DNA from 2 places in the Arthrobacter sp. PAMC 25486 genome. Region 1 is predicted to be linked to the other one. Evidence: predicted binding sites of a transcription regulator. Region 1 holds the regulator's gene; the other holds the start of a gene.
The links. Region 1 encodes LexA, which represses DNA repair genes until DNA is damaged. Its sites were predicted from a motif close to TCGAACANNTGTTCGA; they were not measured.
Positions count from the first base shown of each region.

Region 2: the regulator LexA is predicted to act here: its motif matches at 2,318-2,333, upstream of art_RS08730 (Y-family DNA polymerase).

Region 1 covers NZ_CP007595.1:4,528,560-4,535,772, forward strand. The annotation lists gene art_RS20325 (ATP-dependent DNA helicase) at 1-949, shown strand, start outside; gene art_RS20330 (DUF2283 domain-containing protein) at 960-1,187, shown strand; gene lexA (transcriptional repressor LexA) at 1,316-2,005, opposite strand; gene art_RS20340 (LysM peptidoglycan-binding domain-containing protein) at 2,337-2,765, shown strand; gene art_RS20345 (histidinol-phosphate transaminase) at 2,897-3,994, shown strand; gene hisB (imidazoleglycerol-phosphate dehydratase HisB) at 4,165-4,785, shown strand; gene hisH (imidazole glycerol phosphate synthase subunit HisH) at 4,782-5,453, shown strand; gene art_RS22630 (hypothetical protein) at 5,453-5,602, shown strand; gene priA (bifunctional 1-(5-phosphoribosyl)-5-((5-phosphoribosylamino)methylideneamino)imidazole-4-carboxamide isomerase/phosphoribosylanthranilate isomerase PriA) at 5,667-6,401, shown strand; gene art_RS20365 (SseB family protein) at 6,405-7,213, shown strand, end outside.
Region 2 covers NZ_CP007595.1:1,903,272-1,910,484, reverse strand. The annotation lists gene art_RS08745 (AraC family transcriptional regulator) at 1-943, shown strand, start outside; gene art_RS08740 (SRPBCC domain-containing protein) at 957-1,967, opposite strand; gene art_RS08735 (hypothetical protein) at 1,964-2,209, opposite strand; gene art_RS08730 (Y-family DNA polymerase) at 2,354-3,631, shown strand; gene art_RS08725 (DUF2809 domain-containing protein) at 3,659-4,075, shown strand; gene art_RS08720 (FAD-dependent oxidoreductase) at 4,116-5,237, shown strand; gene art_RS08715 (hypothetical protein) at 5,248-5,607, opposite strand; gene art_RS08710 (LLM class flavin-dependent oxidoreductase) at 5,693-6,685, shown strand; gene art_RS08705 (VOC family protein) at 6,696-7,055, shown strand; gene art_RS08700 (FUSC family protein) at 7,079-7,213, opposite strand, start outside.

The DNA of each region.
Region 1 (7,213 bases):
GCTGAACCTGATCTTTGACTTGTGCGAACGCCTTTTGGCGGCAGCGGATGCCCGTGAAGTGGTGTGGGCATCGCGCCCCGGCACCTTCGCCCCGGGCAAGGGCTACCAAAAGGCGGATGCCAGCGAACCCGCCGTCATCAACATCGCCCCGCTCAGTGTTGCCATGAAGCTGCGTGAGGGCCTTTTTGCCGAGCGCACCGTGGTGCTGACTTCCGCCACTCTGGCCATCGGCGACTCCTTCCAAGCCACGGCCGGGGGACTGGGCCTGCTCGGTCCCAGCGCACCCAGCTGGAGCGGGGCCGACGTCGGATCTCCCTTCGACTACCCCAAGCAAGGCATGCTGTATGTGGCGGCGCACCTGCAAAAACCAGGCTTTGGCACCTCGCCTGAGCAATTGGATGAACTGGCTGCGCTGATCACGGCCGCCGGCGGCGGCACCCTGGCCTTGTTCTCCTCCCGGCGGGCAGCGGAGGATGCGGCAGAGAAACTGCGCAAGAAACTGAAGGTGAAGATCCTGTGCCAGGGAGATTCATCCATGTCCGGGCTGATCAAGGAATTTGCCGACGAACCGGACACCTGCCTGTTCGGCACCATGTCGTTGTGGCAAGGCGTTGACGTGCAGGGAGCCTCGTGCCGGCTCGTGGTGATTGATAGAATCCCGTTCCCTCGCCCAGATGACCCGCTGGTCACCGCCCGCGCCCGCGCTGTGGCGCAAAGCGGCGGGGACGGCTTCATCGCTATCTCCGCAACACATGCCGCCGTGCGGCTGGCACAGGGCGTGGGCCGCCTGATCCGCTCAAGCGAGGACCGCGGCGTGGTGGCAGTACTCGACTCACGCCTTGCAAACGCCAGCTATGGGGGATTTCTGCGGGCTGCCCTGCCACCATTCTGGTCCACCAAGGACCGCACAGTTGCCCTGTCGGCACTGCAGCGGCTATCCGGCAAATAGCGGCACGGACATGCAGATCAGCTACGACGCGCCGGCAGACGCAGCTTATATCCGGCTTGGCGGGCCCCTCACGCCCGGGCAGGCAAGCCAGCAACTTCACTCAATTCAAACTCCGGGAGGTCGAGGCGAAATCACGTTGGATTTTGATGACGCCGGCCACCTGCTTGGAGTTGAGGTGCTGTCTGCCTCGGCTGTGCTCTCCCCGGAAGTGCTGGCGGCTGCGACAGCACTGGACTAAATAGCAGCTCAAGGGGTGCCGTTCTCCGCTGAAAAAATGGCAGCAATGGTGGCAGCAATGTAGAGGGCACCCCGCCGGGCGGCGGGGTGCCCTCTACATTGCTGCCACCAAGCTGGAAAGCCGAGCGGTTAGAGGCTGCGGAGCACCGAGACCACTTTGCCCATGATGGTGGCATGGTCGCCAAGGATGGGCTCATAGCGGGTGTTTTGCGGCAGCAGCCAGATGTGGCCGTCGCGCTGGCGGAACGTCTTCACCGTGGCTTCGTCTTCGAGAAGCGCGGCCACGATGTCGCCATTGTTTGCCGTTTTCTGCTGCCGTATCACCACCCAGTCACCGTCGCAGATGGCGGCATCGATCATGGAATCCCCCTGCACCTTGAGCATGAACAGCTCACCGCTGCCCACGATTTGGCGTGGCAGCGGCATGATGTCATCCACCGCCTGATCGGCCAGGATGGGTCCGCCGGCCGCTATGCGCCCGACAAGCGGCACAAAGGCGGTGTCCGAGGAACTGCTGAGTTCGGCAAAGTTCAGGCCGTTGGAACTGCGCAACGCCTTGGGGGAGCTGACGCCCTGAATCTCAACGTTGCCGTCGTCCAGGACGAGGGGGATGAGCACTTCCATGGCACGGGGCCGCTTGGGATCGCGGCGCAAGTAGCCGTGGCGTTCGAGCTGGGTCAGCTGGTGCGTGACACTCGACAGGCTGGCAAGCCCAACGGAGTCGCCGATCTCACGCATGGAGGGCGGATAGCCCTTGTCTGCAATGGAGCGCTGGATGCACTCAAGGATCTTCTTTTGCCGAACGGTGAGCCCCTTCATGCCGGCGCGGCTGGGTGCCTGGGGGATGCGGTGCGGTGGGTCTGGAAGCTCCATGATTCCGTAGGTCCTTTCGTGGCTGCGCTGAACAATGTCAGTGCCTGCTGGTGGACTGCATCTAGCGGCCAATCCTTGTTCCACAAGTTTAAGCCACATAGGTGCCAATTTCAAACATTTGTTCGATCAGGTCTTGGCAAGTGTCGTCCATAGGTGCTAAAACTGTACTAGTAGCCAAATAGAACATACGTTCTATCGAAGATATGAAGCATGGAATTTTGATCCTAGAGGTGTTGGTGGCCCTGGGCGCAGTTCCACAGCGAAAGGAGCAGACATCATGAATGCAATGGTTATCACGGCAACATCATTCAACGGCGGACGAGGCAACGGACACCTCGTCCGGCCGAACAGCCGCCCGTCCATTGCCGGGGGGCGCCGACTGCAGCTCACCCGGCGCGGCCGGCTCGTGTTCTTCGGCATCCCGGCGCTCGTCATGGCCGCCGCACTGCTGTTCATTTCCCTGGGCGTCTTCGTTGGCTCCATTGCCAGCCCGGCGCACGCATCGGCTCAATTCCCTGTGACTGACATGGCCGACTACGCCACTACGGTGACTGTCCTGCAAGGGGACAGTCTCTGGAGCATCGCTGGCGAAAGCAACCCCGCCCGCAATATTCGGGAGGTTGTCCAGGAAATTGTGGCCTTGAATGATCTCGGTGCGGGCGTGCTGCAGGCCGGCCAGCAGTTGTTCGTCCCGCTACCCAAGTAGCCCCCGGGACGCAATACAGATAGCCCCCGCACGGAATCCAGGTAGCCCAAGGCCGCCTCAGGGCGAGCTGAAGATGTCCGCCTGGTGTCACCGTTTCGAACTTTCACCGGCACAGCAATTAAGCTGAAGTCATGGATCAGTTCGAACTCTTAGCGCAATTGCCCCTCCGTGACGATCTTCGCGGCCAGCACCCTTATGGTGCGCCACAGATTGATGTGCCGATTCTACTGAACGTCAACGAAAACACCTTTGGCGTCCCGGATGATGCCAAGAAGGCAATTCTGAACGCGGTTGCGACGGAGCTGGACAACCTCAACCGCTACCCCGACCGTGAATTCACCGTCCTGCGCCAGGAGCTGGCAGCCTACCTGGGCCATGGGCTCAGCGAAGATAACCTCTGGGCCGCCAACGGTTCCAACGAGGTGCTCCAACAGATTCTGCAGGCCTTTGGTGGTCCGGGCCGGAGTGCCATGGGTTTCCCGCCCACATATTCCATGTACCCGCTGCTCGCCAGTGGCACCGGAACCGGCTATGTTGCCGGTGTGCGTGCACCCGACTACAGCCTCTCGGCAGAGTCCGCCGCTGCGCAGGTGCGTGAGCAGGCGCCCAACGTTGTCTTCCTCTGCTCACCCAACAACCCCACGGGAACTGCCCTGGGCCTGGATGTGGTGAAGGCGGTTTACGAGGCGGGCGAAGCGTCGCAGGCCATCATCATTGTCGATGAGGCTTATGCCGAGTTCTCCCACACCGGCACCGAAAGCGCCCTGGGACTTCTTCCGGGCCGCCCCCGGCTGGTAGTCTCCCGCACCATGAGCAAGGCCTTCGCCCTGGCCGGCGCCCGGCTCGGCTACCTGGCGGCAACGCCGGAAGTCACCGACGCACTGCGGCTTGTGCGCCTGCCCTACCACCTCTCCGCCATTACCCAGGCAACTGCAGTGGCCGCGCTGCGCAACTCCACCTCACTGCTGGCCAATGTTGAGTCGATCAAGGTCCAGCGCGACCGGATCGTGGCGGAACTGACCGAACTCGGGCTGACCCCCGCGCCGTCCGACTCAAACTTTGTGTTCTTTGGCGGGCTGGAAAACCCCCACGAGGTGTGGGAGGCGCTGCTGGCCGACGGTGTCCTGATTCGCGACGTCGGCATCCCGGGGCACCTGCGCGTAACCGCAGGAACCGAAGCCGAAACAACCGCGTTCCTCTCCGGGCTCCGCGCCATCCTTGCCGGCTAGCGCCCAGGTGGGTTCCGGCGTCGGAGGCTGAAAAGCGACCATCGGATGGACTGGTTGGGCAATAGCTGCCCCTCTCTCCTAAACTGGTGTTAAACACAACGACGTTTGTGCGCCTGCTGCTGCCCTGCACCGCTTGGCCGGTGGCGCACATGAATCTAAGGACTGCTGCAATGACTGAGACCATGCCCGGCCAGGGACGGAGCGCCCGTTTGGAGAGGGCCACGAGCGAGTCAAGCGTCATGGTTGAGATCAACCTTGACGGGACAGGGGTGTCGAGCATTGACACCTCCGTGCCGTTCTACGATCACATGCTCACGGCGCTGTCCAAGCACTCCCTGATCGACATGAACATCAAAGCCACCGGCGACACCCACATCGACGCCCACCACACGGTTGAAGATGTAGCCATCTCCCTCGGCGAGGTCTTGAAGGTCGCGTTGGGCAACAAGGCCGGCATCCGTCGCTTTGGCGAGGCCACCGTGCCGCTGGACGAGGCGCTGGCAAACGCCGTGGTTGACCTGTCCGGCCGCCCGTACCTGGTGCACAGCGGCGAGCCTGCAGGCCAGGAATACCACCTGATCGGCGGCCACTTCACCGGCTCCCTGACCCGGCACGTCTTTGAAGCCATCACGTTGCACGCCCAGATCTGCCTGCACATGACCCTCATCGCAGGCCGCGACCCGCACCACATCGTCGAAGCCCAGTTCAAGGCCTTTGCCCGTGCACTGCGCTCGGCCGTTGAAGCCGACCCCCGCGTTACCGGCATCCCGTCCACGAAGGGCCTTTTGTGAGCTCTGAAGCAACAACAGCCGTAAAGCCCACCGTCACCGTCCTTGACTACGGTTCCGGGAACGTCCGTTCGGCCGTGCGCGCCCTGGAACGCGCCGGTGCAACCGTCACGCTCAGCGCCAAGGCCGACGACGTGCTCAACGCCGACGGACTGGTGGTCCCCGGCGTGGGCGCCTTCGGTTCCGTCATGGATGAGCTGAAAAACGTTGACGCCCTGCGCATGATCGGCCGCCGCGTGGCCGGCGGGCGTGCCGTACTGGGCATTTGCGTTGGCATGCAGGTCCTTTTTGATGCCGGCGTGGAGCATGGCGTGCACCGTGAAGGCATGGGGGAGTGGCCGGGGACGGTTGAACTGTTGCCGGCCGACGTCGTTCCGCACATGGGTTGGAACACCGTCAGGGCGCCGGAGGGTTCCCTGCTGTTTGACGGTGTGGAGGAGGAGCGCTTCTACTTTGTGCACTCCTACGGTGTGCAAAAGTGGGACTTTGAGGTACTCCAGCCCAAGATGCGCCCGCCCATGGTGACCTGGTCCGAACACGGGGCGCCCTTCATCGCCGCCGTCGAAAACGGGCCGCTGTGCGCAACACAGTTCCACCCGGAAAAATCCGGCGACGCCGGAGCCCGGCTGCTGCGCAACTGGGTCACGTCACTGAGCAAGGCGGTGCGCTAATGTGGTCGTTGCTCCTGATGGGCCTGGCCGGCCTGCTCATTGGCGGGGCGTACACGTTTTATCAGCAAAAAGCAGCCCGATGGATCCCCATCAGCTTTGCCGCCCTCGCCGTCATGGCGCTGGTGGCCGCATACCTCTTTACCCAGTAGGAACCGGCACCGCCGCTTCCCCTTCGCAGTGAAAATTCACAGTACAAACGACGTTGAGGATCCCATGACCACCCCCATTTTGGAATTGTTGCCCGCCGTGGATGTCGCTGACGGCCAGGCAGTGCGCCTGGTTCAAGGCGAGGCCGGCTCGGAAACCAGCTATGGCTCACCCCTGGAAGCAGCGCTGAACTGGCAAAACGATGGCGCCGAATGGGTCCACCTCGTTGACCTGGATGCTGCGTTCGGCCGCGGCTCCAACGTGGAGCTGCTGCGTGAAATGGTGCAAAGCCTCACCGTCAAGGTTGAGCTCTCCGGTGGCATCCGCGACGACGCGTCCCTGGAAGCTGCGCTCGAACTGGGCGTGGGCCGCGTGAACCTGGGCACCGCCGCATTGGAGAACCCCGAGTGGACGGCCAAGGTGATCGACCGCTTTGGTGAGAAGATCGCCGTCGGACTTGATGTTCGCGGCACCACCCTGGCCGGCCGTGGCTGGACCAAGGAAGGCGGGGACATCTGGGAAGTCCTGGCCCGCCTCGAGGATGCCGGCTGCGCCCGCTACGTGGTCACCGACGTCACCAAGGACGGCACCCTGCGCGGTCCCAACGTGGAACTGTTGCGTGAAATGTGCACGCGCACGTCCAAGCCGGTGGTCGCCTCCGGAGGCATTTCCAGCCTGGAAGACCTCCGTGTGCTGCGCGAACTCGTAGGCGAAGGTGTTGAGGGTGCCATCATCGGCAAGGCGCTCTACTCCGGCCAGTTCACCCTGCCGGAAGCCCTCGACGTTGCAGGCCGCCGCTAAATCATGACTGAACTGCCCAAGAAGGCGCTGCCCGGACATATCGCCGCAGCCCTGGCCGGAGCCGGTGGCACCACCGACTCCGCCGGGCAGGCCTGGGCGGGCCGTGACCTGCCGGCGCAGGAAATGTACCATAACTTTGACGCGGACGACGGCGCCATGGACTCAGCGTTTGCCGCCGCCGTGGCGGAGCTCGCCGCAGGCAACGGCACGGAGGCGGCGGTCGTTGCCTCGCTGGCCCACGCACGCGTTTTTATCCCCATTGTGGCCCAGCTGGCCGAGCAAACAGTGGGGGAGAACGGGCTCGTCTCCGACAAGGAGTCGGACATGGCGCTCGTGACTTTGCAGGGCCCGGACGGGCGGCGGGCCCTTCCTGCCTTCTCCCATGCTGACGCCCTGACACGGTGGCATCCCGAGGCGCGGCCGGTGGCTGTCTATGCAGCCCGGGCGGCGTTGTCGGCCGTTGCCGAGGAAGCCCAGCTGATGGTTGTGGACCCTGGCTCACAGCGTCCGTTTGTGCTCCGCCGCCCCGCTTTGTGGGCCCTTGCCCAGCAAAACGACTGGCTGCCCAGCTACGCCGACCCGGCCGTTGCCGAGGTACTGGAGCGGTCAGTGGACGATTTAGGCCACCCTGCCGTGGTCGCCATTTCCGCCAGTGCAGGACAGGGCATACAATCCCATTGGGACACCGACACTGAACCGTCTGGACGGTTGGTATCGGGCGGCGGAACCGGACCGGAACTGTGCGTCACCCTCACCCTTTTACCCGGACTTGATCAGTCCGCGGTCAATGGTGTGCTCGAGCATTTACAAAA
Region 2 (7,213 bases), 2.0 Mb from region 1:
CGGTCCCCGGGCGCGGCGTGCCTTTGCCTTGCGAGTGGTGATGTCCCAAAACTGGTCCATTGGTGTACGGGACAAAGCACCGTTGACGGTCATCGCAATGATGTCAGGACAAGCGTGGCTGGTGGCCGGCAATGGCCAGGTCCAGTTGCGTTCCGGCGACGTGGCGATCGTCCGTGGTCCGGAGCCCTACATCGTTGCTGACGATCCGATGCGCGCCCCGGACGTATTTATTGAACCGGGTCAGCGGTGCACGTCACTGTCCGGTGAAGATGTCGGCCCGGACATGAGCCGGGGAATTCGTACCTGGGGAAACGGGGTGTCTGGGGAAACAACGATGCTGATCGGCACCTATGAGACTGACGCTCAGATCGGGGCGGCCGTAACAAACGCTCTGCCTCAGGTTGCCGTCGTGCCCGCCGGCCAGATCAGCGCATCACTCTTGGGATTCCTCGAAGCTGAAGTCACCACCGATGCGCCAGGTCAAGGCAGCACCATCGACAGGCTCCTTGATGTGCTTCTGGTCCACTCGATCCGCGCCTGGGCCGTGCTGAACCCGGAAACGGCACACGGTTGGCTCGCCGGTGCGAACGACCCGATGGTGTTCCAGGCTCTGAAATACTTCCACGAATCTCCAGAGAAGCCCTGGAGCCTGGAATCACTTGCCCGGCTGCTGAATATTTCACGGGCTACCCTAGCCTGCCGATTCCGCACCTGTGTGGGCGAGCCACCCATGACCTATCTGACGAACTGGCGCATGCTTCTTGTCAGTGAACTGCTGGCCGATTCCCAGCTGACAACAGCGCAGATAGCGGCGAAAGTTGGCTATGGCGGCCCTTTCGCATTGAGTACGGCCTTCAAAAGAAGATTCGGTGCAAGTCCTACGGCGTACCGTAACTGCAACTACGCGACATCAGGAGCGGCGCCAGTTTCCACGTCGCCATAATGCCGGGGAGTCGTCAGCGGAAAGCGCGGCTGATTCCTCCTGCAAACTGGCGCAGCTGCATCCAGATCGCGAAGCGTTGGAGCGGAGCCAGCATGAATCCGACCGCCCGGCGCCAGCCACGACTGCGCCGCCAGGCCAAGGTAATGCCCAGCCGGGTGCCTCCCGTCGTGGCGGAGAGTGCGATGCACAGCTGGTAAGAATTGCTTCGACCCAGATCGGGGTAAGTGAATCGCCAGCTGATGCTGGATCCGGGCACACCAGCGACCAGCTCGACCCGTCGGCGCTCGCTGCCCCTCCGTACGCGTACTGTCTTCCCGTCCGGCCATTCGGTTGGAGGAATCGTCAGCCAGCTAGCTCCCACCATTGCATCACCGGTAATGTCCGGCGCAATGACGCCGCCGGTGAGTGGCTCCCATTCCGACATCCTCTGAGGGTTCACCAGCAGGGCCCACACCTCCTCGATCGGGGCAGGAACAAAAACCTCGGTGGAACCGTGCTTACTGTCAGGAAGTGTGTCGGCTGGTGTTGCCGATGTTGAGGGGGTTGCGGGGGCACTGGATTCTTTGGCATCGGCCAGATGGCTGATGAGCGCCGCCGGGGAAGTGCCCAGCCGCTGCAGTAGCTCCTCAATGAGTCCGCTCGGCTCGGTGAGAAGTTCTGCCAAGACGGCGGCAGCATCGCCGTCGTTCCTGCCCTTGGATGCCCGGGTGATGATGTCGAAGGCGCGCTTGCTCCATTCGTACCCATTGGTTTCGTGGAAGGTGATGCGCCCTCCGTCGGGCGCCGGGAGATCGATTCCGATGGATTGCAGTGACAGGCTACGCTGCTCGGCAATGGCCTGGCGGGTTGCCTCGAGGGTGACACCGTGGCTGCGCAGCACGTGGCCGGCAGCTTGTTCACTGAGCGTCAGTGCAAGGAGCAGATGCTCGACGTCGGGCTCCCGTTGGCCCATGCGGGAGGCTTCCTCCATGGCTGCGAGGGACAAGGTTTGGCTGGTGGTTGCAGCCCGGGCGAACTTGCTCATTGGTTTCTCCTGGGGACGGGGATTCTCGGATCGATCCGCTTTGAGTATTTCTTGTGCGCCGCCTGCCGTGTCACGCCGAGTGCGGCGGCGATATCCTGCCAGCTCATTCCTTCACGCAATGCAGCTTCCACCTGGGCGAGCTCAAGCGTGTCGGCAAGGACGCGCAAGGACGCGACAGCTCGAAGCCCGGAGCGGGGATCGCTCGTGTCCGCTGCCGTCTTTGCAATCTGTCGTGGTTCCATGTTGTAAACCTAGGTTGCTAAGCCTGAGGCTGTCAACCTGGGTTGCTCCGTGGTTGCTGGGATGGCCCCTGCCCCTGCGGTCTGTGGGCTTGAGGCCATGCATGTGACTCGAATGCGTGTTCGGGTCATGGGAGAATAGGCACCATGAGCAACAACCGCATCGCCCTGGTGGACGTGAACAATTTTTATGTCTCGTGCGAGCGGGTCTTTGACCCGAGGCTGGAAGGCCGTCCCGTCGTGGTGCTGTCCAACAATGATGGCTGTGTGGTGGCGCGCTCCGCTGAAGCGAAGGAGCTGGGCATCGCCACAGGGGCTCCATGGTTTCAGATCCAGCGGCAGGCCAAAGCGTGGGGGCTGGTGGCCCGCTCCAGCAACTATGAGCTGTACGGGGACATGAGCGCCCGGGTCATGGAAGTGGCGGGCCGCTTTGGCACGTGGCAGGAGGTGTACTCGATCGACGAATCGTTTGTGGGGCTGGTGGGGGATCCGGACCAATTGCAGGCCGTGGGCCGGGACATCCGGGCGGCCGTGATGCGCCATGTGGGTGTGCCTGTCTGTGTTGGGGTGGCGTCGACGAAGACGCTGGCCAAGTTTGCCAACCGGATTGCCAAGCAGAATCCGAGGCTCGGCGGGGTGTGCGCCCTTGATGCGATGCCGCCCAGTCACGTGGAGGGCATCCAGGAACGCGTTCCAGCCTCGGGACTGTGGGGTGTGGGCGGGAAGACCTCGGACCGGCTGAAAATGATGGGCATCGAAACCATCGCCGACCTCAAGGCCGCCGACCCGGCCCTGATCCGCAAGAAATTTTCCGTGGTGCTGCAGCGGACAGTCATGGAGCTCAACGGGACCGAGTGCATTCCCCATGTCGAGGAGCATGTGGACAAGCAGCAGATCATGTTCTCGCGCAGCTTCTCCGAACCCGTCACCACGGTGGCCGGCATGGAGGAGGTCATGGCTGTCTATGCCCAGCGGGGCGCCGCCCGGCTCAATGAGGAAGGGCTGCGGGCTGCAATCATGACCGTCACGGCCGGAACCAGTCGCTTCGCCGCGGGGGAGGGGAGCTTTCCTGCCGCGACGATCCGCTTTGCGACGCCCACCCAGGACCCCATTGTGTTGGTCCGGGCCGCCGTTGCCGCCATCAGGCAAAGCGCCGTTGCCGGTGCCTCCTACCTGCGGGCCGGTGTCATGTTCGGCGGACTTGAGCCGGCTTCAGGATCGGGGATGCTTGACGTTTTTGGCGCTGGGGAGGCGCAGCCGGAGGTAGGTGGGGTCATGGGGGATGTGCGCAGCAAGTTCGGCAGCTCCGCCATCGGCATTGGGATCGGCGGACTGGCCGTTGCGCCGCAGTGGTCCATGAAACGCGAGCTCGCCTCGCCCCGCTACACCACCGAGTGGACGGACCTGCCGGTGGTGCGGGCGTGATGCGCGGCCGCCATTAGACTCAAAAGCATGGCTCTCCCCAAAACCCTCAAGTCCCGGCGCATCGCGCTGTTCATCGCAGCAACCGATGTGGTCATCGTGGGTCTGGTGTTCCACTTCTTCGTCCCCGGGGACCTGGCTAATCTCGTCAGCGACGCCCTGTACACGGTGCTCGTCTATCTGGTCCTGGCCCTCATCCTGCCGCTGGCCAAGAGGCACTGGCTGGCGCTCGCAGCCTTCGCCATCAGCGCCGTCATCGAGCTGTCCCAGCTGACGGGCGTGCCAGAACAACTCGCGGTGAGCTTCCCGCCGTCGCGCTTGATCTTTGGCACCACCTTCTCCGCACTGGACCTGGTGGCCTACGCAGTGGGAGCCGCCGCCGTCTACCTCGCCGACAGGGTCCTCTCCGAACGCGCCACCCAGTGGCGTGCCACACAACCGGAATAGCCCTCCACAGCCGCCCGTTGCACCTCAGCAGGAGGCAAAAATGCTGGATGTGGTGGTTATTGGTGCAGGTCAGGCCGGGCTTTCGGCCGCGTACTACCTGGCCAGGCACGGACTGAATCCCGAGACCGACTTTGTGGTGCTGGATGCGAATCCCGAGCCCGGCGGTGCTTGGCTGCACCGCTGGCCATCGCTGACCCTGGGCGGTGCGCACGGGGTTCATGACCTTCCCGGCATGAAACTTCCCCCGGCCGATCCCGCCGAGCCGGCCTCTGCCGTGGTCTCGCGCTACTACGGCAGCTATGAGAAATCTTTTGCTTTACCGGTGCATAGGCCCGTCAAGGTCACCGCCGTGCACACGCTGGCCGATGATTCGGCCATGCTCTTTCCCGAGGACGACGGCGGAGTCCCCACCGACATTGCCGGCCCGCCCCTAGTGGTGGAAACGGACCGTGGAGCCTACGAGACCCGGCTGGTCATCAATGCCACCGGCACCTGGGACAAGCCGCACTGGCCGCACTACCCCGGCATGTCCACCTTCGCCGGGCGGCAGCTGCACACCCGGGACTTCCACTCGGTGGAGGACTTTGCCGGGCAGCAGGTGCTGGTGGTGGGCGGCGGCACCTCGGCCGTGCAGTTCCTGCTGCAACTGGCCGCCGCCGGTGTTCAAACAGCGTGGTCCACGCGCCGCCCGCCGGAGTTCACCACCCGCGAGTTCAATCCCGGCTGGGGCCGTGACGTGGAGCGCCGTGTCCACGAGCGGACCTCCGCGGGGTTGCCGCCGTTGAGCGTTGTGGGCGTGACGGGACTGCCATTAACACAGCAGTACCAAAACGGGATTGCCGCCGGAACGCTGGTCTCCCGCGGAGCCTTGCGGGAGCTGACTCCGGCAGGTCCCGTATTTGAGGACGGGAGCACCTGCGACGCGGATGTCATCCTGTGGGCCACCGGTTTCCGCGCTGCGCTGGACCACCTGGCCCCGCTCAAACTGCGCGAACCCGGCGGCGGCATCGTCATGGACGGGGTGAAAGTTGCTAAGGAACAGCGTCTGCTCATGGTGGGCTACGGCGCCTCCGCGTCAACCTTGGGCGCGAACCGTGCCGGGCGGGCAGCTGCGCTGGCGGCCATTGACCGGCTGAGCGTTCCCGCGCCCCTCAGCGCTTGACCCCGGCCGGCTAACCGCAATCCGCAGCCTGCTCGCCTGCCGGGCCACCGCCGCCTTCCGGTGCTCGGCGAGGGGCGCGGATGACCACTTTGGTGGGGACGCCGTCGTCGTCCATCTCGAAAACGACGCCCTGGGGAAGATCACCCGGGGAGGGGATGGGGGCGCGCTGGCGTGACTGTTCCTCACGCTCCAGCCGGGCCTGGGCGGCGTGCGGATTGAAGACCTCGTCCAGGCCGCTGAGCGCCCCTCCCATGGTTGCCATGTCATGGTGCGCGCCGGGCTTGGACATGCTGCGCTGGAACAGGGCGATCGCGGTGATGGCGGCCGCAACCAGGGCAAGCATGAGAAGCACCGTCCACAACCATTCCATGTGAGCAGTCTAAAGCCGGCTGCGGAAATATCCCGGGGCAGGTTGGGGTTGGCGCTAGGGATACCCCCTTTGAAAGGCAGCACCCATGACGCTTCCCATTTCCATCCTTGACCTGGCCTACATTGGCGACGAGGGCGCTGCCGCCAGCCTGCGCTCCTCCGTGGAGCTGGCGCAGAAGGCCGAGGGATGGGGGTACAAGCGGATCTGGTTTGCCGAGCACCACAACATGCCCTCGATCGCGTCGTCGGCAACGAGCGTATTGATCGCCCACGTCGCCGCGCACACCTCCACGATCAGGCTCGGTGCCGGCGGCATCATGCTGCCGAACCACTCGCCGCTGCAGATCGCCGAACAGTTTGGCACGCTGGAGACGCTGCATCCGGGGCGCATTGATCTAGGTCTGGGCAGGGCGCCCGGCAGCGACCAGGCCACCATGCGGGCGCTGCGCCGGGACCCGTCTGCGGCGGACACCTTCCCCTCCGACGTGCAGGAATTGCAGGGGTACTTTGCCGGGGCGACCCTGATTCCCGGCATTAACGCCTACCCGGGCAAGGATACGAACGTTCCGCTGTACATCCTGGGTTCCTCCTTGTTCGGGGCCCGGCTGGCCGCTGCCTTGGGCCTGCCGTACTCGTTCGCCTCGCACTTTGCCCCGCAGGCGCTTGAGGATGCCGTCCGCATTTACCGCCGGGAGTTCAAGCCTTCCGCTGCGCTGGCCGCACCCTACGTGATTGCAGGAGTCAATGCGATTGTGGCGGACAACCAGTCGGAGGCCGATCAGCTTTCGCTGAAGGCCCGGCGCCGCATGGTGGGTGCCCTGGTGGGGCGCGGGCAGACGTTTACCGATGCCGAGTCCGACCTGCTGCTGGATTCACCAGCCGGACAGCAGGTGGTGAACATGTTCCGCTACGCCGCCGTGGGAACACCCTCGGTGGTTCGGGCCTACCTGGACGAGTTTGCCGTACTGGCCGACGCCGACGAGCTCATCGTTGCCTCGCAGATCACCGACCCCGCGGCGCGGAACCGCAGCTTTGAATTGCTCGCGCAGACCATGGAACTGGACGGTTCGAAAGAGTAACCTTTGGGGCATGGCCATTGCGTGGAATCCCACATTTGTTATTGACTGCCCCGACGCGGGCCTGCTGGCAGAGTTTTACGGTTCGCTGCTCGGCTGGGCCGCCACGGTGGAGGACGGCTGGGTCGACATCCGGCCCGCAGACGGCGGCAGCTGCATTTCCTTCCAGCAGGTCGATAACTATCAGGCGCCGGAGTGGCCGGGCCAGGAACACCCGCAGCAAATGCACCTGGACGTGGTGGTGGACGACCTCGACATGGGGGAGGCCGAGGTTTTGCGGCTCGGGGCGCTCAAGGCCGGATTACAGCCCGGCACCACCTTTCGGGTTTTCCTGGACCCGGCCGGCCATCCGTTTTGCCTCTGCAAGTCCTGATTCCCCCTGCAATTCCTAGTTACTTAGGCGGTTTCCACAGGCTGTTTTATCGGCAGGGACCTTGTGGGCAGGTGGTGGCGGTCTGCCATGGAAATGCTCAGGGCAGCCACGAGTGTGCCGATCACCACGCCAATGAGGGTGTCCGCCACGCGGCTGAA